Regions from separate parts of the Sporosarcina sp. YIM B06819 genome, predicted to be linked through region 2. Evidence: riboswitches for the same ligand, from Rfam matches in the RefSeq annotation. Region 2 holds a riboswitch; each other region holds the start of a gene.
The links. Region 2 has a riboswitch for lysine ahead of dapA (4-hydroxy-tetrahydrodipicolinate synthase). Riboswitches for the same ligand answer to the same signal wherever they lie in the genome.
Positions count from the first base shown of each region.

Region 1: it holds a riboswitch for lysine, as region 2 does, so the genes downstream of both, R2B72_RS12215 (Na+/H+ antiporter NhaC family protein) here and dapA (4-hydroxy-tetrahydrodipicolinate synthase) in region 2, are expected to answer to the same signal.
Region 3: it holds a riboswitch for lysine, as region 2 does, so the genes downstream of both, R2B72_RS01430 (aspartate kinase) here and dapA (4-hydroxy-tetrahydrodipicolinate synthase) in region 2, are expected to answer to the same signal.

Region 1 is NZ_JAWLIQ010000016.1:52,435-60,127, reverse strand. It holds gene R2B72_RS12220 (ABC transporter substrate-binding protein) at 1-835, opposite strand, end outside; gene R2B72_RS12215 (Na+/H+ antiporter NhaC family protein) at 1,072-2,646, opposite strand; lysine riboswitch at 2,790-2,968, opposite strand; gene yunB (sporulation protein YunB) at 3,027-3,788, opposite strand; gene R2B72_RS12205 (bifunctional metallophosphatase/5'-nucleotidase) at 3,831-5,165, opposite strand; gene R2B72_RS12200 (sulfite exporter TauE/SafE family protein) at 5,190-6,020, opposite strand; gene R2B72_RS12195 (DUF72 domain-containing protein) at 6,014-6,877, opposite strand; gene sufB (Fe-S cluster assembly protein SufB) at 7,077-7,693, opposite strand, start outside.
Region 2 is NZ_JAWLIQ010000027.1:13,449-21,141, forward strand. It holds gene R2B72_RS15835 (GatB/YqeY domain-containing protein) at 1-22, shown strand, start outside; gene R2B72_RS15840 (hypothetical protein) at 211-699, opposite strand; gene R2B72_RS15845 (PadR family transcriptional regulator) at 1,006-1,329, shown strand; gene R2B72_RS15850 (DUF2812 domain-containing protein) at 1,313-1,915, shown strand; gene R2B72_RS15855 (XRE family transcriptional regulator) at 2,081-3,262, opposite strand; gene R2B72_RS15860 (hypothetical protein) at 3,288-4,052, opposite strand; partial or broken gene R2B72_RS15865 (haloacid dehalogenase-like hydrolase) at 4,223-4,396, shown strand; lysine riboswitch at 4,506-4,683, shown strand; gene dapA (4-hydroxy-tetrahydrodipicolinate synthase) at 4,930-5,814, shown strand; partial or broken gene R2B72_RS15875 (QacE family quaternary ammonium compound efflux SMR transporter) at 6,210-6,332, opposite strand; gene R2B72_RS15880 (helix-turn-helix domain-containing protein) at 6,547-7,347, shown strand; gene R2B72_RS15885 (DUF2975 domain-containing protein) at 7,489-7,693, shown strand, end outside.
Region 3 is NZ_JAWLIQ010000001.1:292,725-300,417, forward strand. It holds gene trxA (thioredoxin) at 1-211, shown strand, start outside; gene uvrC (excinuclease ABC subunit UvrC) at 274-2,067, shown strand; lysine riboswitch at 2,116-2,294, shown strand; gene R2B72_RS01430 (aspartate kinase) at 2,386-3,612, shown strand; gene R2B72_RS01435 (YslB family protein) at 3,656-4,072, opposite strand; gene R2B72_RS01440 (succinate dehydrogenase cytochrome b558 subunit) at 4,296-4,907, shown strand; gene sdhA (succinate dehydrogenase flavoprotein subunit) at 4,952-6,706, shown strand; gene sdhB (succinate dehydrogenase iron-sulfur subunit) at 6,712-7,491, shown strand; gene R2B72_RS01455 (thioesterase family protein) at 7,650-7,693, shown strand, end outside.

The DNA of each region.
Region 1 (7,693 bases), on a different contig from region 2:
TTGGAGAATCCCAACCATCTGCGCCCATAAGTGGTACTGTAATACCCATTTCACGCGCTTGTTTAACGATCAATCCAACTTCTTCATAGTAACCTGGAATCAGAATGAATTCTGGATTTGCCGCTTTAATACGTGTTAATGTTGAGCGGAAATCAGAGTCTTTTGCAATGTATGATTCTTCACTAACTACTTTACCACCCGCTGCTTCAAAATCTTTTTTGAATGATGCTGCAAGACCTTTTGAGTAGTCACTTGAGTTATCCGAGTAAATCGCAGCATTTTTCACTTTCAGTTCGTTTGCTGCAAAGTTCGCTGCAACAGTCCCCTGGAACGGATCGATGAAAGATGTTCGGAAGACAAATTCATTGACGCTGCCATTTTCTTTAACCGTTACTGTCGGGCTTGTACCAGATGGGCTGATTATAGGTATTTCTTTACTATTAGCAATATCAGCTTGTGCAACTGTTGCACCACTTGTCGCCGCTCCGATAATTGCCACGACTTTATCTTTATCGATTAATTTTAGTGCTGCACTCGTTGCTTCTGCCGGGTCTGATTTGTTATCGACCTTTACTAAGTCAATTTTCTTGCCATCCACTCCGCCAGCTGCGTTGATTTCTTCAACAGCTAATTCAATTCCAGCAAGTTCTGATGTTCCATATGAAGCAACAGCCCCCGATAATTCTAAGTTAATCCCAATCTTAATCGAGTCGCCACCCTCGCCGCCTGCGCTTGAGCTATCCCCGCCCGTTTTCTCTCCAGCACCACATCCTGCTAGTAGTCCAACTGCAAGAGTTGCTGTGGCAAATATACCCGCGAATTTTTTCAATTTCATTTGAAATCCCCCTTTTTATTTACAATTCAGATAATTAAAGACGTAATGCTATAAATCCTAGTTTCCCCCTCTTATTCTCTATTTCTAAAACAGAGAATTAAATGTTTAATACTTTCAGATTGTTTGTAATCTTATTGCTAGTATATATACCTGATTGATTATTGTCAAAACATTTTTTTATCCAAAAATTGCTTTTTATATAAAAAAGAAGCGATGAAATTCCATCGCTTCTTTTTTTATGCAGACAGCTGAACGGCCTCTTTTTTTGCTTTCATCGACCAAACAGCAAATAATATAACAAGAAGAATAATGACAGCAATAAGACCTATCCATACAGAGCCTGTAATCCCTAAAACAATATAGCCAATTGCAGCGATTGCTGCGCTGATGAGCGCGTAAGGTAATTGCGTTGTCACATGATCCATCAGGTTACTCCCCGCACCTGTCGCTGACAGGATTGTCGTATCCGATATCGGCGAACAGTGATCGCCGCAGACCGCTCCTGCAAGAACTGCTGCCAATGCTGGTAATAAAATGTCCGGTGCGGCATCAATCATAATGGTTCCTGCAATCGGTAACAGGATTCCGAATGACCCCCAAGATGTCCCCGTTGCAAAGGCCATTAAACTTGCCAGCACAAAAATAATAACCGGTAAAAATGCCACTGGTAGATTAGCACTTATGACAACGCCCGATAAATAAGCACCTGTATCTAATACAGCAATTAAATCGGTTAGTGCCCAAGCAAAAATTAGGATGAGAACTGCTGGAATCATCGATTGTACACCAGTTGTAAATGCGCGAATGACCAACCGCATACTTGCCGTTTCATTGCGTTTCATCTGTAGCATATACAACATCGCAGCAACTGCTGTCCCCGCCATTCCCCCTATTAGCAATGACAAAGGCACATCTGTGTTTTCAAAAATCGACCAAATGCTCATCGATCCACCTGCCAAATAGCCCGTTCTAATCATCATGGCAAAAGTAACAGCTACTAACACCACAATCGGTGCTACTAGATCACGTACACGACCATGTGCGTGCACAGGGAACTCCTCTTTCAATTGACCAGGAATCGCTTTCGAAGGATCAAATAACTGCCCTTGTTCTTTCGCAAGCTCTTCATGTTTTTTCATTCCAAATAAATCAACATCTGTCCACGCCAAGAAAAAGACTGTTGCTAGTGTTGCCACAACATAAAAATTCATAGGGGCCATCATGATAAAAGCCGATAGTGGTGAATAGCTAATAGCCGCGGCACCACCAAAAATGAGTGCTAGCTGTCCTATTAAAAACGCACCCCAGCTAGAAATTGGCGAAATCGAACAAATCGGTGCTGACGTTGAATCGATAAAATAAGCTAATTTCGCGCGAGAAATCTTGTGCTGATCCGTAATCGGACGAGCAATTTGACCAACTGCCAATGCGTTAAAATAGTCATCTACGAAGATCGCAATGCCCAAAAACACCGTCAATAGTTTAGCTCCACGTCTTGTCTTAATACGCTGGACTGCCCACGCTGCAAACGCCCGACTACCACCAGACAAGCTAACGAATGCCGTAATAACTCCAAGTAAAAGGATGAATAACATAATGTAAATATTATACGTATTCAATTCTCCTCCATCCCAGAAAGAGACGATCATTCCACTCCATAAATTCTTGATAGATTCACCTGGCGAAAAGGATGCTGCCAATAAAGCTGCAGCGACAACTCCTGATCCAAGTGATAGCAATACGCGTTTTGTCGCCAACACCATGACAATAGCAATTAGTGGCGGCAAAATCGATACCCATGTTCCAATCATTCTAAAATCCTCCATTTTGTTGGGTTGAGGCCCGTCATGGGGGAATAAAAAAACCGACTCCTTTTGACACTTAATTAAGTGTTTGGGGAGCCGGCATTATCTACGTTGCGTTTGTTGGATAAATAAAAGTGCTTATCTAACGTACGACATGTAGCTCATCACACATCAAACGATGTATGACAGTGTTATTCCTATTTGGAATAACCCCAGCCTGATGGATTTGACGATCCTATCAAACTTCGGCAAAGCTTCCTTTTACACACGGTCATAGATGTCAATCTCTCGTGTGTGACTGATAAGCAATGCAGCCTCTACCCAATCGGTATTTTATTTACTATACTAGCCTAACAATAAAACAGCTAACTTTCAAGTCTTATTCACTATTGCTTTGGAAGTTGGACTGGAATTTCAATATTAGGTGCAGCACCTCCACCATTACTGAAGACCGGAGGCACGGTTCCTGGAATAATTCCCATTGCAATCAGAATTCTCTGTTCCACTACACTTTCTTGCGTTGCAAGCGGCACGATAATTTGAACGTTCACTGTCACAACAACATTTACTTCGACAGATGCACTGTTTATACCAAATTCCTTGATGGTCGGTTCAATATCCGTGTGCACTTCACCAATGACATGAAAGCGGATTGGGATTTTTGGACCGAAATTTCCAAGTAAGGGAATATTCAACGCCTGCCCAATAGGAACAAAAAATACAATGCCCTTTTGACTTTCCATTGCTTGCGGGTCATATTCGATATTGTTTTGCATGGGCAACATATCAAAATTCCCCGCTTCAGCCTGCTTAAGATGAGTAGCAACTAGTGCATGTATATCTCCTACTGCCCGACTAGCGGCTTCCGCATTGATTGTTATTACCCCAGTAGAACCATTAGTGCCTGCCGGAAACATTTCTTCAACGCTAGGTAATTTAAAATCCCGTGATGTGAGAGCTTTGTTAATGACATGAGCGGCTATTATCCGCGTTTGTACTTCTGCATATTGGACATAGATAGGTGTAAGTCTCATATTGATGATGTATAAGAATAAGGCAATCGCGATTAGAAACGCCGGAATAAGGAGCGGTAACCATTTTCGTTTCTTCTTCCTTGATCTTCGAGTACTTTGCACATGAAATCTCAAAACGACTCCTCCTGCTGTTACATTATGCAGGAAAGGAGTCGTTTATTCAGTTCCATACCAGCCCAACACATCTCTAATCAATTCAGGCATACAGTAGTCTTTCTCCGCCTCTTTCAACGAAGGAAAGAAAAAGCCAAATGTAAACATATCTAGTGTGGCAAGCGAATACGTCTGCCCCTCGACAACTTGCCGATTCCCCGCATAAAGCTTACCATGACGATTTTTGTACAATCTTTCATGTATCATTGCTCCCATAAGCGTCCCACGGAATCCAAGTCCTTTAATTTCAATATGCGGCCATTCTTCATTCAAAGACAGTTCGTAAATCTCTTTCAACTCGGCGCCGTCTAGTGTGATGATACAAGGGTTTATCGGATGTGGCAGTAGCGTATGCAGGCTTTCTTTCGTCACCCAACCTTTGTCTAAGCTACCAAGAAAGATCCCTGTATTAAATAGCGCACAATCAGCCTTTGTATAAGCGATCAATGCACGGCCGAAAAAGGATGCCAATGGACTCGAACCGAATAAATTTTGTGGCAGTGTTGTCGGATTGTAGAAAACCCTTTCTGCCATTGCCTGCTTGCCTGATGCGATAAGTGCATTCACTTGTTGAATGTCTTGTTCAGTAGTTGTCAGCTGGTCTGACCTGTAAAGCTTTGCTGCCATTTTTTTTGCATCGCTATCCACTTGCACCGTCACATGACCTACATATTCCCCATATTTCCCTGTCGCCGCCAATAATGTATGTCCGATTAGCTTGCCTTCATGAAAAAGATGGTGCGTATGTGCTCCGAAAATAACGTCGATTTCAGGGCATTCTACTGCCAATTTTTCATCTTCCGTTATCCCCAAATGTGATAGGCAGACGATCATGTCTGTTTGCCCTGCAATTTCCTCAGCAACCCGTTTTAACCCTTCACTAGGCGACGTCACTTCCCAACCTAACTTCGCATAAAACGTGGTGTACTCTGCTGTTGCGCCAATAACACCAATTCTCGTCCCTTGCTCTGTCACGTAAATCTTGTAAGGCAACGCCCATGCCGGACGCCCCCCACCCTTTTCGAATAAATTACAAAGAATCACATCGAACTTGGCATCTTTATATAAAGAAGAAAGCGCCTTTTCCGACATTGTAATGCCTTCGTTATTGCCAATCGTTACTGCGTCAAATCCTGCTTCATTCAATAAACGGATGTTCCCGTGGCCATTTGTCCCTTCCGTAAAAGGATGTGAGCGGTCAACATGATCCCCGATATCGAATACATAACAAGCTTCTCCCTTGGCCGAGTGCTCACGCTTTTTATCACATAACAAGCGACTAATTTGCGGCCAATTCTCAAAGTGACTATGGATATCATTGGTATGATAAAAGTGTATCGTTTCTATTGTACTAATCGCAACTCACCCCATAATTCCGTCGATAATCGATCGAATCCCTAGTATTAAAAGAATAATTCGTAATGCGAGAACAAGCGTTTCTGATTTCATCTTCTGATTTAACATCGCACCTAACTTCGCACCGATATAAGCAGCAGGAACGACGGGTATCGTGTACAACCATGGTACATTGCCAAGTGATATATGCGTAATAGAGTTGGCCATAGCCGATAGGAATACCATGAACATGGATGTTCCAACCGCAACATGCGGAGGAAACAAGAATAATAGAATCATTGCAGGTACGATGATGGAGCCTCCACCAATTCCGAATAGACCCGATGCAAAGCCAACTCCAAACGTCAACAGTAAAGCAAACCATACCGGATAGCCAAAGACAAATGTCTCTCCCCTATTATCCACAAAGGTTCTTTTTTTACCATGGTTAACGAACCAACTCACAGGCTTTAAATATTTTCTAACTAATAATAGCGTCGATAAAATAATAAGTAAAATTCCGAAATAAAAGTTAAATGATGGTAGATCGAGCCCTTTATTAACAAATGCTCCGACAAGAGTTCCCGGAACACTCCCTGCGAAAAAGATGAGACCGCTTCTGTAATCAATTGTTTTCGTTTTCATATAAGATAGTGTCGATGCAAGACCTGTAAAAATCATCATAATGACTGAAAGACCAACGACTGTTTGCGGTGTAATGCCATCAATCAGCCCCAGATTGATGCCGACAAAAAGTGTCGCCGGCACAAGGATGATGCCGCCTCCGAGGCCAACAAGTGCCCCGACAATTCCTGCTGCTAGACCAATAACGGCCAATATAAGATATTCCACTACCATTCCTCCTCAAAAAAGTTGAGCTGTTTCGGCGTCAGACTTTCATAGTTGATATTGAGCATTTTTTGAAATCGCTGTGCATTTCTTGCTGCATGTCCGCCAGAGTTGTTATTAAAAATAACGAATACTTCCTTCGTTTCCACTGTCAGTTTTTCGACTGTTCGCTGAATTTCTTGCAGTTCAGCTTCATTGTAATTATACAAATACCTCACCTTACGCCACGCATGATCATCGCCGGATATGTTACGCCATCCTTGGACATTACGGCCATGTAGCCTAACGAGCACTTTATCTGGTCGTGTCGTGCTCGCCACAAGTGGAATACTGCCTTCACCAGCCTGCGGTTCATCACAGACGGAGTGGATCACTTTTAGTTTGCGCAAAAAATCTAATGTCTTTTGCCTAAAGTCAGTCGAATACCACGATTGATGTCTAAACTCAATTGCGATATCGAAGCCTTGCAACTTTTCACAAACGAATTGAATTTCATCGACATGATCTTTCGTACAATCAAACCAAGGTGGAAACTGCACAAGTATCATCGCTAACTTCCCCGCTTCTTGTAACGGTGTAACGGATAAGCGGAACAACTGATACATTTCGTCAATCGAAGCATATGGCAGTGGTTCACGATTATGCCCCGTCATCCCTTGATACGCCTTTACAACAAAACGAAAATTATCCGGCGTTTCGGCAATCCATTTGCGGATATTACGTTCTGGTTGTATCGCATAAAAAGTAGCATCCAGTTCAACAATCGGAAAATGAGCGCTATAATCGAGCAACTTTTCCTTTGCCGTTGAGGACGGATCATAGACAGTCGGATGATCGCCCCAGCCCGTCAATCCGATTTGAATCATTCCCCTCGCCCCCCTTTCAAATGCAACGTTAGTATTATTCTAACATATGCCAGTGAAACTGTTACGGCAATCGGAACTGATTTGGAGGATTGTACGATGAATTTTGTAAACTCGACTACCTTTACAACAATCTGGATTACCTAACTTTATCACAACGACAAAAAACCGGTCACTAGGACCGGTTTTTCCAACATAATAATTACCCGATGCTACCTTCCATCTCGAAGCGAATCAATCGGTTCATTTCAACAGCGTATTCCATCGGCAATTCTTTTGTAAATGGTTCGATGAAGCCCATAACGATCATTTCAGTTGCTTCAAGCTCAGGAATTCCTCGGCTCATCAAGTAGAAGAGCTGCTCCTCTGAAACTTTCGATACTTTTGCTTCGTGTTCTAGTGACACGTTATCATTGAGGATTTCGTTATATGGAATCGTATCTGATGTAGACTTATCATCCATAATTAACGTATCACACTCGATATTCGCACGTGCACCATCTGCTTTACGTCCAAAGTGAACGATTCCTCGGTACGTTACTTTCCCACCATGTTGAGAAATCGACTTAGAAACGATTGTTGAAGATGTGTTTGGTGCCAGGTGATGCATTTTCGCTCCTGCATCTTGGTGCTGGCCTTTACCTGCAAGTGCAATGGATAATGTCATACCGCGCGCGCCTTCACCTTTAAGGATGACTGCTGGATATTTCATCGTCAATTTTGAACCGATGTTGCCATCAATCCATTCCATTGTTGCATTCGCATCACAAACTGCACGCTTCGTTACAAGGTTGTACACGTTGTTCGCCCAGTTTTGGA
Region 2 (7,693 bases):
AGTTGTTAAAAGCTTAATTTAAAATAGACAAAACGAACCTTGCCATTACGGGAGGTTCGTTTTGGTTTATCCTGTGAAAAATGGGCCGTATGTTGAATCCAGCCACTATGGGGGCTAGTTCTCAAGCGATTCACTTACTAACTCTGCCGGCTCTTCCTTAGCAGAAACATTCTTATTCATTTCGTTCGAAGATTCTTGCGCTTTTCTAATCTAGGTGTTCATCCCGCTATCGGGGCTTCTCGTACGCTCGGCGAGTTCGTTAATTTTCTTTGCCTTACTCTCTGCAAATGTCCCGCGGCCTATGTCATTCTTCATTTCTGTTTTGAGTCGACGATGCGCATTTTCGATGGGTACTTTCACTTGCTTTATTGCGCTAATTTGGGCAAGGGATTGTACAGTTTCAGACTTCTCTTGTACTTGGGTAGTAGCTTGTTGCCTTTCTACTTTTTCACGCTGTTCTCTCTCGCGTTTCTGTGTTTCTATTGTCGCTATTTGTCCCTGGGTTTCGGCAATTTGTTCATCAAATGCTCCAATCTGCCCTTTAATCGTAGAAAGCTCTTCCCCAGCCTTCAATGTACGTTTTATCAAATTACTTTTCTCCTCTTGAACTTTCTGCTGTTTTTCCATTAAGCTTTCGATCATAGGGGCAGACCTTTCTTGCCAATTCCCTAGCCGAGCCCGCGCTTCATTGCTAATCATAATAGAATCTCTTTTGCCAGATTTCCCTGCATTTTCATCATTTCCTTTAAGGATGATTTGTGGTGAAAAAGTTTTTGTGACTGGACTTACTTTTAATCCATTAAATACTTTTATTTCCCAACACCGTCCTTTTCACCTTCTTACTTCTTCATCTCGATATATATTGGGTTTATTTAACAAGATGCCAATCACAATCCTAAAATATTTTTTATAAACTCAATTATACAGTTGGAATGTATAGTTAGACTGTATATAATTAAGCTATATAGTTAGACTGTATATCCAGATGGTAAGGAGGTTAATTAAATGAGAAGGCATAAGTTACTTCCCTTAACAGAAACAATGCATTATATATTGTTGGCGTTAAGGGAGCCGTTACATGGCTATGCAATTATGCAGAAGGTAGAAGTTATGAGCAAGGGGCAAGTTCGGATAGCTGCGGGTACATTATATGGAGCCGTTGAGAACTTATTGAAATACAAGTGGATTGTGCTCGTACCTACTGATGATCCAAGAAGAAAAGTTTATAGGGTAACAAGCGAAGGTCTAGATATTTTACAAACTGAACAAGAACGTTTAAGCCACATTCTCTCACTTTATGAAGGAGGCGAATATGATGAAGAAATTTAGATTATTTATTGATTCACGAAAAGAAGAGAAATGGTTAAATAAAATGATTGAAAAAGGTTGGATATGCAAGAAGGTCAATGCATTTGGAATATATTATTTCGAAAAAACCAAAATGCTCAAGCAAGTCATTCGCCTTGATTCCCAATCATTCAAGTCGATAGAAATATATGAGCAATATATACAATTACATGAGGACTTTGGCTGGCACCATATAGGAGGTTCACGCTGGTCTTTGTCGCAATATTGGACCAAACCAACAGACGGACTAGATGAGTTATTTTCAGACGATGCATCCGAAAAATCCTATTTGCAACGCTTGATGAAGTACTACGGTAACTTCACGCTATTCTTCATGTTTTTCACATTTATCTTATTTAATAACAGCTCCCCATACACAAGCCTGAAGTCAGCCTATTTTACACCTGGACTTTGGAATAGGAAGGGAATAGAATTTTTAACCGCTTTTTTAATTGAAACGCCACTTGCACTTGCAAGGTTTAGTACACCTTGGCTTTTCGTTATTGGTGGCATAGCGTGTGCGCTAATGTATCTAAGGTACAAGAATGAGTTAGAAAAAACAACGTAACGTACAGAGGGCCAGTCACTCATGTAATTTGCAAAACCATTACTTGCAAGGAAAACAGATGACGAAACGATGTCAAAATCCGTGAACAGTTTAACTTGATTTTGATAAAAAACAAAACGAACCTCGCCGCTTTGGGAGGTTCGATTTTAGGTTGACTGAGTGACATTATTGTTTAAAAACCAGTTCACTAGTCGTAAAAACTTTTTGTTCATTTTGACGATAGTTATCAAAGAATTCCTTTTCTATGCCTGTTAATATCGTTAGAAATTCTTGATCTACTTTTAATTCCTCCATTAAATTAGATACGGAATAAATCCCTCTATCAAAAAGTAGCTGCAGTATACTTTTTATCTTCATCGGACGGCTAATTGAAATCTGGTCATCAAGTGGTTCCTGCGTTTTATAGCCCTTTTTGTTAATGGACATGAAGAAATAGCGATACTGCTGATATTCCATTAGCCCCAATTTATATGCTTTCATTGCAATAGCTTGTAACGAAACTTCCCATTTTTGTTTGATGTCGATATAAGAATCTGGATTTGAAACTTTAACGATACCTGCGCAATCTTTTTTAAATTCTTCTGGTAATAGAAATTCAGAGGCAAAACTATGCGCCTCATCTTCCAAAGTTCTATAGGTTTTTCTATCCTGCATGTTGAATTCAACTTTATAGTGCAGTAATAAATGACCTAATTCATGGGCCAGATCAAAGTTTCTTCTAGCGGCAGACTTTTTAATCGTGCCCAATATAATATAAGGCCTATCGTCTTCTGTCCAAAGACTATAAGCATCAATGGTTTCTCCAATTTCTTTTTCGAAAATAAAAGCGCCTGCTTTCTCCAATAAAAAAAGAATATTTTGGTTAGAACTTTCGGGTAGTCCAATTGTTCGGCGCGCTAAGCTAGCTATGAATTGAATTTGGGTTTCCCGATCAACATTTGGGTTTTGTCCAAGATATTCAAGCGTCTCTTTCCGTAGTTGCAACAATATATTAGATGGGTAACTTATTTTGGATTCGACTTTCTTTAAAAATTCATCTAAAAATCGAATATGCATTAGTTCGCTTTGCGTTTTACTCAAAGAATTTATTGTCTCAGAACGATACGCTATATGTTGAAGCTGTATATTCTCAAAATCGACTTTATCCAATAAATCTACACGATAAAAATACGAAGCTTTCACTTTAAAAGTCAGCTTCAATTTATTCACAACTTCTAATTTAGGGGACATATAACCATTTTCATATTGCCAAATAGCCTGTTCAGTTACGCCCACTTTTTCTGCCAATTGCCCCCTACTCAAATCATTAAGAATACGGATATTGGTTAAACTTTTACCAATAAACAAGAAGGCACCTCATTTCTATAAAAACTCAATTTTCTTGCTCTTCGACATCATCAAGAACAATACCGAAGGCAGTTGCATCTAGGACACCTTCAGCTGCAATTGTTTGTACCAGAACTGATTTTAGTTCTTCCTCAATTTCAAATAAATGACTAGACTTTTGTCCAATATATGGCGTTAACTCACTTATTAAGTATGCCTTATTATCAGCAGGATTAGGCATCCATAAACGGATTTCACCAATTTGATGATCCTCATCAATGTTATAGGTAGCGATATAAAACCTGTCAAACTGCGCATCCATTCCTTCTGTATCTTCAGCTGCAAGTGTCACTGGCTGAAAATCCTCTAATAGCTCTAATTGTACAGATTGATTGAATATCTTTGCAGGAATCTCATCAAACTTAACGCCACTATTAATTTGCATTAAATTTTGCATATAGGAAGCTTTACTTCCTCGCGTGCGACCTTTCGCGTCTTTCCCCTTGTCCACCTCATCTATATTAAAATACCGTACATTTTTTACAATAAACAACGTCTTCTCATTCTTATCTGAGAACTGTAAATATTGCCAAGTTAAACCTGCCTTTGCTAAAGTACTAGTAACACCGCTGTCCTCACAAGACAAAGCAACATAATGGTCAATATGATTCCCCTTAACCCAGGCATAAGCGCCGTGAACCTTTAATTCACGAGCTTTTTGTCGCCGTACATCCAAGTAATCCCTATACCCTTCAATAATTCCATCAACAATACTTTCATTTAATTTCTCTGATAAACTGTATTCTTTCATTTGACATACACCCCTATACAATTTTATGAAAGACCTTCAACTTCATTAAATAAAATATGATTTAGATACATTATACTTAAAGTTCAAGGGTTATGACAGGACTATTTATGAATCTAACAAAAAGAGGAATTCGAGGTTGCATAGGTGACAGTCTCCTCGAAAATGAAGTCGCAACGATACGCCAAATCGCACTCAATAGTAAAATGGCTGGCGCTGATATTTATCATATCGGTGATACAGGCTTTTATGGGATTGCAGTGCCGGAAAACATCATGACCTATTCAATCGTCATCAGAGGAAGACGACATACTTATGTAAGAATGGCCTCATCTGTGAGACGTTGAACGAGGATTTATAGGCCTCCGAAACAAGCAATTTCACTTTCGGCTTGCAATTGTCCAGAATTACGTGTAAAGTGGTAATAATTTAATATTACTTATTTCGAAACTTTGAAGTAAGGATAGAGGCGCAAAAACCATTAGTATGCAATCCAAGGATAATGAGATCCTATGAAGATTGTAGAAAGGGGGATTTGCCGAAGTGGAGAGACACTCATTATCTCGAAGCTGGTTCTGCGTTGAATAAGTGCAGGATTGTCATATAGGAAACTATATGGAGGGCTATCTTATGCAAAGAAATAATCTATTATTTCGCTGCAACAACGAGCCCTCGTTGTTGCTTTTTTGCGTCAATTTATCTGGGGTCAGTAGAATAATCCAGATAAAGCCTCCGGCCGATGTCACGTACTTTTTTGGCGAGTTTTTCAGGCACCCCCCAAAAAAGTCTGGACGCAATTACGCTGGGGCATAATTGATAAATTGCCCTCCACCCTCTATTTTATTTTTTACTAAAAAAATGAATAGGATGTGGAGAATTGATGAATTTCGGACAAGTTGTAACAGCTATGGTAACTCCTTTTAATGAACATGAGGACATTGATTTTGACGCTACGAGGAATTTGATTGATCATTTAATCGCTAACGGAACAGATAGTTTAGTTGTGTCGGGAACAACTGGAGAATCTCCGACATTAACCACTGGGGAAAAGGTCCAATTATTTAAGTTTGTAGTAGAAGTTGTGGGTGGCAGAGTGCCCGTAATTGCCGGAACAGGCTCGAACAGCACAAGGGAATCGATTGAACTGACAATGTTAGCAGAAGATGTTGGTGTCGATGCGATTATGCTCGTCGCCCCGTACTATAACAAGCCGTGCCAAGAAGGATTGTTTCAACACTTCCAATCGATTGCGGCTGCTACTTCTTTACCGATTATGTTATACAATGTGCCAGGGCGAACAGTTGTCAACATCGCCGTCGATACAGTCATTCGCCTGGCAGCAATCCCAAATATCGTTGCAATTAAAGAAGCGAGCGGCCATTTAGATGCAATGGCTGAAATCATCGAGCAGACGCCTGCAGGATTTTCCTTGTATAGCGGCGATGACGGCTTAACCATTCCAGTATTATCAATTGGTGGAGCTGGCGTTGTTTCTGTCTCCTCTCATATTATAGGAAATGAAATGCAAGCAATGATTAAAAACTTCAAAATGGGCAATGTCAAAGAGGCTGCTACAGACCACCGTAAATTGTTACCCATTATGAAAGCTCTTTTTGCCGCGCCAAATCCATCGCCAGTAAAAGCGGCATTGAATCTAACAGGAATTCCCGTCGGCGGTGTCCGTTTGCCGATGATTCCATTGAACGATGAACAACTCCATTCATTGCAACGTACGTTGTCTATTTATGATGGAGTGAGTGTTTGATCGCCACGATGCCGCAGTAACTTTTAGGGCGGTATACAAATCAATTCCTTTATTTCGAAAGGACAACTTGGCCATTCAGAGAAATGGCTCATTGAACGCGCCGCCCTTTTTGTGCCAAGGTGTATCCCACTTCCATCTACTTCATTCACAATCATACCGATGGATCCATTAGTAAACTTGGCTTTAGTAATCTTTCTAGTGATGAAATTGAACTTGGTGCAAGTTTTTTAAAAGAGACTTGCTTATAAAAACACCCCTGTAATCGTTAGTTGTTTCCTACGATTACAGGGGTGTTCGTAATTGAATAAAAAGTACAGTCTCTCGAACAAATACGTTAATTCAAATAAACATGTATCATTGTTTCTCACACGGGAACCCTCCAAAAGTTGGCCGCACTAACTTACTACTTTCAGACCAATAATCGTAAATACAATTCCAAGGATACAAAAAATCCTCAATCCATTCTTAGCTTCATAATAAAACACGATACCGACTATCGCAGAGCCCAATGTTCCAATCGCCGGCGAATTGTAGTAGTGACTGTGCTCCCGCCTATTACCGCCATCGGAATTATGTGTAAATCTCCTATATACTGTATTTTCATCTAACTCTCCGTCAACAAATAAATCCTTGCTTGTTCAGAAGGATTTTCTTTTTCAAAAATATATTTTTAAAGATGTATCCGATTTCCTCATTCCCCTCTATATAAAAAATAAAAGGGGAATGACCACCATGACAATTTACTTAAAAGACTTCGCACGTTTCGCAAACACACAAGATATGGACGAGGCAGCGCAACGTCATGTCATTAAGCATTGGAACGAGATGAATCCAACAGATCGTGCTGTGTTGGACATGATTCGTCGTTACTCCGTGAAATACGGCGCTGCTCACTTAAAGCACGACACGATGGCAGACAAAATCGGTAAATCTAATGTAACGGTTCGACGTGCGATTCGTAAGTTAGAAAGTCTTGGAATTATCGAGCGGATCCATTACATTCGCCCAGTCATGAACGGACTTGGCGCTAACATTTATGTTATTTTACCCTTCGTTGACCAGTCGACTTTGACCATGCCGGCAACAGCGGACAAGCCTTGTGACAGTGAGGCTGACGATGTTTTTCCTGAACCTGAAGCATTTTCTTTTGAATCTAAAAACATAAAGACCCATACTCTTACAGATACGTATCCTGCGGAGCCGGCTCCTACACCTACTACGTTGTTTGGGAGAATAAAAGATCTATTATCAACGACGATTGGTGACAATTCTTTAGCTCGTCAATTGTTTGGGATTTACCGTGCACAGTCATTACGCATGATGAAATTTAGCCTTCATGAGCAGCAAGGAGATTTATTTGAACGGTTGGCCATACAAGCACTTCATATTGCTGTTCAAGCGTCAAAGCGCAAAACAGTCCGTAATATTCCCGGTTATTTTGATGGCGTATTGCGTAAATTGATTGATAAAGCGTTGTTTGAGGATATTTTCAAGGAATATGATGTGTCGTTGGAAGGTTTTTTGATTGGTTAGTAGCTCCCGCCTATTCGCCTATTTAAAAATGGTGATATTGTAATTGATGTGACTCGTCCATTATATTCGATAAGTATTTATTGCAAAACGATAAATAACGTGTTAAAATTAAGTTTACAATAAACAAATGAGGTGCTTTTTATGAAACGAGGGTCAACACTATTTTTAAGGATGGCTGTTTTTTTAATGGGAATCCCAGTCCTTGCTTTGTGTATATATGGGTTATATCAGCTCGCCAATAATCCAGTAAACCCAGATTATGCCCATATACTCTATCCCATTTTAATAGGTATGTATGTCTCAGTTATACCGTTCTTCATGGCATTGTATCAGGCTTTTAAACTGT
Region 3 (7,693 bases), on a different contig from region 2:
TGCTCCCGTTCTTGAAGAACTAGATGGCGACATCGACGGTAAAGCGACAATTGTAAAAGTAGATGTTGATGATAACCAAGGAACGGCAAGTAATTACGGTGTGATGTCAATTCCAACGCTAATTCTTTTCAAAGATGGCGAGATTGTTGACAAAGTGGTCGGTTTCAAACCTAAAGAAGCACTTGCTGAATTGATCGAAAAACACGCGTAATCGAATTTAATCAAAAACCGGGTCCCTTCATTGGCACCCGGTTTTTTTGGTAGGTGAAGAGAATGAATGAATTGATTGAACAGAAATTAGCGATTTTACCAGAGTTGCCGGGCTGTTATTTTATGAAGGATCGACAAGGAACCGTTATTTATGTGGGGAAAGCGAAAGTGTTGAAAAATCGGGTACGCAGTTATTTTACGGGAAGTCATGATGGGAAAACGCAGCGACTTGTGGGTGAAATTGAGGATTTTGAGTATATGGTCACTTCATCTAACATCGAGGCGCTTGTACTTGAATTAAATCTCATCAAACAATTCGACCCGAAATACAATATTATGTTGAAAGACGATAAGACATATCCGTATTTGAAAATTACGGCTGAACGCCATCCGAAATTGATCATCACGCGGCAAGTGAAGAAAGACAAAGGGAAATATTTTGGTCCCTATCCGAATGCTTATGCGGCGGGTGAAACGAAAAAATTATTGGATCGACTGTATCCGTACCGAAAATGTCAGACGATGCCGGATCGCGTATGTCTTTACTATCACATTGGTCAATGCCTAGCTCCGTGTGTCAATGAAATTGATCAGGAGAATTATAAAGTAATGGTGGACGACATTAGTCGTTTTCTGAATGGTGGCTATAAAAGAGTCAAGAAGGAATTGATGGAGAAAATGTCCTCAGCGGCGGAAAATTTAGAGTTTGAACGTGCGAAAGAGTATCGGGATCAAATTACAAATATTGAAGCCGTTATGGAAAAACAGGCCATGACGATGAATGATTTTACGGATCGAGATATTTTTGGCTATGCGGTTGATAAAGGCTGGATGTGTGTTCAAGTATTTTTTGTTCGGCAAGGGAAATTGATTGAACGGGATGTGTCGCTGTTTCCGCTTTATCAAGATCCGGAAGATGAATTACTGACATTCATTGGCCAATTTTATGGCAAGTCTGAGCATCTATTGCCAAAGGAAATCCTTTTACCGCAAGGCATCGATAGTGAGCTAGTTCGAGAGCTTTTGAATGTTAATGTGTTTATTCCGCAGCGTGGTAAAAAGAAATCGCTTGTCGATCTTGCTATTAAAAATTCGGAAATGTCATTAGGAGATAAATTCCAACTTATGGAGCGGCAAGAGCAACGTACGATTGGTGCGTGTGAAGAGTTGGGTGAGGCGATGAATATTACGATACCGCTCCGTATTGAAGCTTTCGATAACTCTCACACATATGGTGCTGATCCTGTTTCTGCGATGGTGTCGTTTGTCGATGGTAAACCAAATCGTAAGGATTATCGTAAATATATGACGAAAACAGCTGCTGCGCATGATGATTACGGGGCGATGAGAGAAGTCGTCAGAAGGCGTTATAGCCGTGTGTTGAAGGACGATTTGCCGCTACCTGATTTAGTCGTCATTGACGGTGGAAAAGGGCATATGGAAGCAGCACGGGAGATTATTGAAGATGAGCTTGGCCTATCGATTCCAATCGCCGGATTGGCGAAAGATGATAAGCATCAGACGGCGCAATTGTTATACGGCAATCCGATTGAGATGATTCCGTTAAAACGGACAAGTGAAGCTTTTTATTTATTACAACGGATTCAAGACGAGGTGCATCGTTTTGCAATTACATTCCACCGGCAACGGCGTGAGACGAATTCATTGACGTCTGCGCTTGACGGATTACCGGGTGTGGGGCCGAAACGTAAGCAACAGCTACTAAAACATTTTGAATCGGTGAAGAAGATTCGTGAAGCCTCCGTGGAAGCATTGCAGCAAGCTGGATTGCCTGGGGCTGTCGCAGAGGCCGTTGAAACGTATTTTCGACAAGAGGCATTGCGGGAGGAAGAATAATGTGATAGAGTGAATGCACTGAATTATTCCTCTCACAATTTTATATGAAGTGAGGATAGAGGTGCGAGTGCTAATAGTACATGTCCAGAAGGCGGCAGCCTGATGAAGGAGATGGAAAGGGGTATTCGCCGAAGCAGACAAATCGGCTGTCACGATTGTCTTGCTGGATTTCCATTAAAGAGGTGGAAGTCTGTCAGGTATCAACGACCTGGAGAGCTATCCGTACGGAGCATCTTTTTTAGGATGCCCTAATCGGACTCGGCTCTCAATTTATTGAGGGCTGTTTTTGCGTACAGGAGAAAGACGGAGGAATGGAAAATGGAACGGATCGTAATGAAATTCGGAGGGACTTCAGTCGCCAATCCGGAAAGAATCGCACGTGCAGCAAAGCTTGTTATAGAAGAAGTCAATCGAGGTAAGCAGGTAGCTGTTATCGTCTCTGCGATGGGGAAAACAACGGATGAATTACTGTCGTTAGCCAAGGAAGTCAATCCGGCAGCAGGACGGCGTGAGCTCGATATGTTACTGGCAACTGGTGAACAAGTGACGGCTTCTTTGCTCGCGATGGCAATTGCTGCACAAGGTGTGGAGGCGTATTCTTACACGGGGTGGCAAGCGGGTGTAATGACAGAGTCTGTTCATGGCAATGCGCGTATTGAGCAAGTAAAAGCGGATCGAATTGTGTCTGCACTTGAAACGGGTGCTGTTGCAGTTATTACTGGATTCCAAGGTGCTGATGCTAGCGGGGAGCTGACGACGCTTGGTCGTGGAGGTTCTGATACAAGTGCTGTTGCCATCGCTATTGCGCTAGATGCTGCATGTTGTGATATTTATACGGACGTTGAAGGCGTATTTACGACTGATCCAAGGTTAATAAAAAAAGCCCAAAAACTTGAAGAAATATCATATGATGAAATGCTTGAAATTGCTAATCTTGGTGCTGGTGTACTTCATCCGAGAGCGGTTGAGTTTGCAAAGAACCATCAAATGCCGCTGCGTGTAAGACCAGCGCATGTGGACGGACAAGGAACCATTATCAAGGAGGAAATTGATTTGGAAAATAATTTAGTTGTTCGAGGCATCGCTTTTGAGCGAGATATTGTTCGAATTACTGTGATGTACGACGTTCCGTTTAACGGCTCGCTCGCTAATATATTCACAGCGCTTGCGAAGCACCTTGTGAACGTCGATATCATTGTCCAGACCATTCGGGAAGATGTACAACCTTCTGTGTCATTTTCCATAAAGAAAGAAGATTTCGCTGAAGCAATCAACGTGTTGGAAACCAATAAAGAGGCACTTGGTTACCGCCGTGCAGATTTTGAAGTAGGACTAGCAAAAGTGTCAATCGTTGGTAGTGGAATGGTATCTAATCCGGGTGTCGCGGCAAATATGTTTGAAATATTGCGACAAGCAGTCGTTCCAGTGAAAATGGTGAGTACATCGGAAATTAAGGTGTCGGTCGTGATTCCAGAGCCTGATATGGAGAAAGCCGTGGCTGCACTTCATGAACAATTTGGATTGGATGCAGTTGTTATTAATTAATATAGAAAAAAGAGATGCACCTCTGATGGATGCATCTCTTTTTTTATAGGCTGATTTTAGTTTTTACATCCCATTTCACATGAAATGTAACCTGTCCTTTTTTAGATAGTACTTCACCGTAGCATTCCGTAAGAAGTCCATTCAATTTCTGATACTGTTCTGCAAGGAAACCGGCTTCTAACTGAAAAGATCTATTTTGAATAGTCGAACTTTCTTCGGTGTCTATCGTATAAAAACATTCTTCTCTTGCTGTTTTCTTAAGCGTGAGAGTCCCCCAACCTGCCTCTTGAAAAAACTCGGGAAGCTCCTCAATACTAAAAACAGGGAATTTCCTAGCAACCTCTTTGCCTGCCCAGTACAGGATATCCCCTTGGTGAGCGCCTAAAATGCTGGGTAAGACATGGTCACGTAAAATTTCATAGCCGAAACGAGTCGGCGAATGATAGGTAGTATTGTCCAATCTACTATCCAATCCTTTCGGATGAAAATAAGTGCTAATCATTTTATAGAAGGAATATGTTCGCAACAAAAAACCACATCGTCTTGACCTCCTTAAAACAGAGGAGTACAATGGACATGTTCTAATATTGTACCACGTAGAGGGAAGCCGTCAATGATTGCTTCGTGTCAAAACGATGACAACCCCTGATAGGCAACCTCAGTAATAAGGGAGGGTAAAAGACTTGTCGAGAGAATCAGATTTTTACTTGCGCCGTCTTCATTCATTGCTCGGAATTATTCCGGTTGGGCTATTTGTAGCACAACACTTGGTGATTAACCATTTTGCGACTCGTGGGGAAGAGGCATTCAACACAGCATCTAACTTTATGGGGAACTTACCATTCGTTCTGTTTTTAGAATGGTTCATCATCTACATCCCACTTATGTTCCATGCGTTTTATGGCCTGTACATAGCTTTCACAGCAAAAAATAACGTACAACGCTTTGGAACTTTCCGTAACTGGATGTTCATGCTACAACGAAGTACAGGGGTATTCCTTGTGATCTTCATTGCATGGCACATCTATGAAACAAGAATTCAGAAAGCATTGGGTGCAGAAGTAGACTTTAATATGATGGCTAACATCTTGGAGAACCCATTCATGCTGGCGTTCTACATTGCTGGTGTACTTGCGGCGACGTTCCACTTATCGAACGGTCTATGGTCATTCCTAGTGACATGGGGATTGGCACAATCACCACGTTCACAGACTATCGTTTCGTACGTTACGATTGCAGTATTCCTAGTACTATCTACAATCGGCGTTCAAGCACTACTTGCATTCGTCGTTTGATTTAAAACAATGAGATCACTGATAATTTGAGGAGTGAAACAATAATGGCAAAAAGCAGATTGATTGTCGTAGGCGGCGGTCTTGCAGGCCTAATGGCGGTCATTAAAGCAGCGGAGGAAGGCACACCGGTTGACCTATTCTCACTTGTCCCGGTTAAACGTTCCCACTCTGTATGTGCTCAAGGCGGCATTAACGGCGCGGTAAACACAAAAGGGGAAGGCGACTCGCCTGATATCCACTTAGATGATACTGTCTACGGCGGTGATTTCCTTGCGAACCAACCACCTGTTAAGGCGATGACGGACGCGGCACCAGGAATCATTCACTTGCTAGACCGGATGGGCGTTATGTTCAACCGTACACCTGAAGGTTTGTTGGACTTCAGACGTTTCGGTGGTACACTTCACCACCGTACGGCATTTGCAGGTGCTACAACAGGGCAACAGCTTCTATACGCACTAGACGAGCAAGTACGTAGCCATGAAGTTGCTGGTCTTGTAACTAAATACGAACACTGGGAATTCCTTGGTGTTGTTTTAGATGAAGACGGCGTTTGTCGTGGTATTAAAGCGCAAAACCTTAAAACAATGGAAATCAAAGCATTTAAAGGCGATGCAGTTATTATGGCAACAGGTGGACCTGGAATTATTTTCGGGAAAACAACAAACTCTGTTATTAATACAGGTTCTGCTGCTTCTATCGTTTATCAACAAGGAGCTTACTATGCGAATGGTGAGTTCATCCAAATTCACCCTACGGCGATTCCTGGGGACGACAAGTTGCGTCTCATGAGTGAATCTGCACGTGGTGAAGGTGGACGTGTTTGGACATACAAAGACGGTAAACCTTGGTACTTCCTTGAAGAAAAATATCCGGATTACGGAAATCTTGTTCCGCGTGATATCGCGACACGCGAAATCTTTGACGTCTGTGTCAATCAAAAACTAGGTATCAACGGCGAAAACATGGTGTATTTGGACCTTTCGCATAAAGATCCAAAAGAGCTAGATATCAAGCTTGGTGGAATCATCGAAATCTATGAGAAATTCACAGGTGATGACCCACGTAAACTGCCGATGAAAATCTTCCCGGCTGTCCACTATTCAATGGGCGGACTATGGGTGGATTATGATCAAATGACAAATATTCCAGGTCTTTTTGCTGCTGGAGAATGTGATTATTCACAACACGGTGCAAACCGACTTGGTGCTAACTCACTTCTTTCAGCGATTTACGGCGGAATGGTTGCAGGACCGAATGCTGTTCATTACATGAAGGGCTTGAAACGTACGGCAGAAGAACTTCCTTCGACAATTTTCGATGCTGCTGTGAAAGAAGAGCAACAGAAGTGGGATGACACGCTTAAAATGAATGGTACTGAGAACGCTTATGTCCTTCATAAAGAGCTTGGTGAATGGATGACAGATAACGTAACAGTAGTTCGTTACAACGACAAACTACAACAGACGGACGATAAAATCGTTGAGCTTCTTGAGCGCTACGAGAACATCAATATGACAGATACTCAACAATGGTCTAACCAAGGCGCAACATTTACGCGTCAGTTGAAAAATATGTTGTATTTAGCACGTGTTATTACGTTAGGGGCACTGAATCGTGATGAGAGCCGTGGCGCTCACTACAAACCGGACTTCCCGAACCGTGATGACGATAAATTCATGAAAACAACGATGGCGAAATTTGACGGACAATCTGCACCAATCTTCCACTATGAAGAGATTGATGTGTCCCTAGTAGCGCCACGTAAACGCGACTACTCCGCGACGAAAGGAGAATGACGTAAATGAGTGAGCAACAAACTGCGACAAAAACAGTACTATTTAAAATTCGTCGTCAAGATACAGCTACATCTGCTGCATATTGGGAAGAGTTCGAGTTGGAATACAGACCGAATATGAACGTTATTTCTGCTTTAATGGAAATTCGTCGTAACCCAGTTAATAAGGAAGGTAAGGCAACGACTCCAATCAACTGGGATATGAACTGTCTGGAAGAAGTTTGTGGTGCATGTTCAATGGTTATCAATGGCCGTCCACGTCAATCGTGTACAGCTCTTGTCGATAAATTGACACAACCAATTACGCTTGAACCGATGAAGACATTCCCAGTCGTTCGTGACTTGATTGTTGACAGAGAATTCATGTTTGATTCCTTGAAGAAAATCAAGGCATGGGTTCCAATTGATGGAACTTACGATCTTGGAGAAGGACCACGTATGCCTGAGCGTAAGCGTCAATGGGCATATGAGCTTTCGAAATGTATGACTTGTGGTGTTTGTCTGGAAGCATGTCCAAATGTTAACGACAACACAAACTTCATGGGTCCTGCATTGCTATCACAAGTCCGTTTGTTCAACACGCATCCAACAGGTGCTATGAACAAAGACGAACGTCTAGCGGCATTGATGACAGACGGTGGTATCGGTGAATGTGGTAACTCACAAAACTGTGTAGTGGCTTGTCCGAAAGGCATTCCATTGACAACATCTATCGCTGCCATGAACCGTGCAACGACTGTACAAATGTTCAAAAACTTCTTCGGAAGCGACAATATGGTAGACTGATTTCAGTCTCAAACCCCGCTTTGGCATGATGCCTAGCGGGGTTTTTGGTATTTCAACTACTATCACTAGCGAAGGTGGTCTTTAATTCTTTACAAATGTTTGGTAGAATAAAAGAATGAACGTTCATTCATTCATCCTAAAGAAAAGGGGTTTTAATTATGAGGGCAACTTACATAACGGATTTATCTACATGGGCATCGGA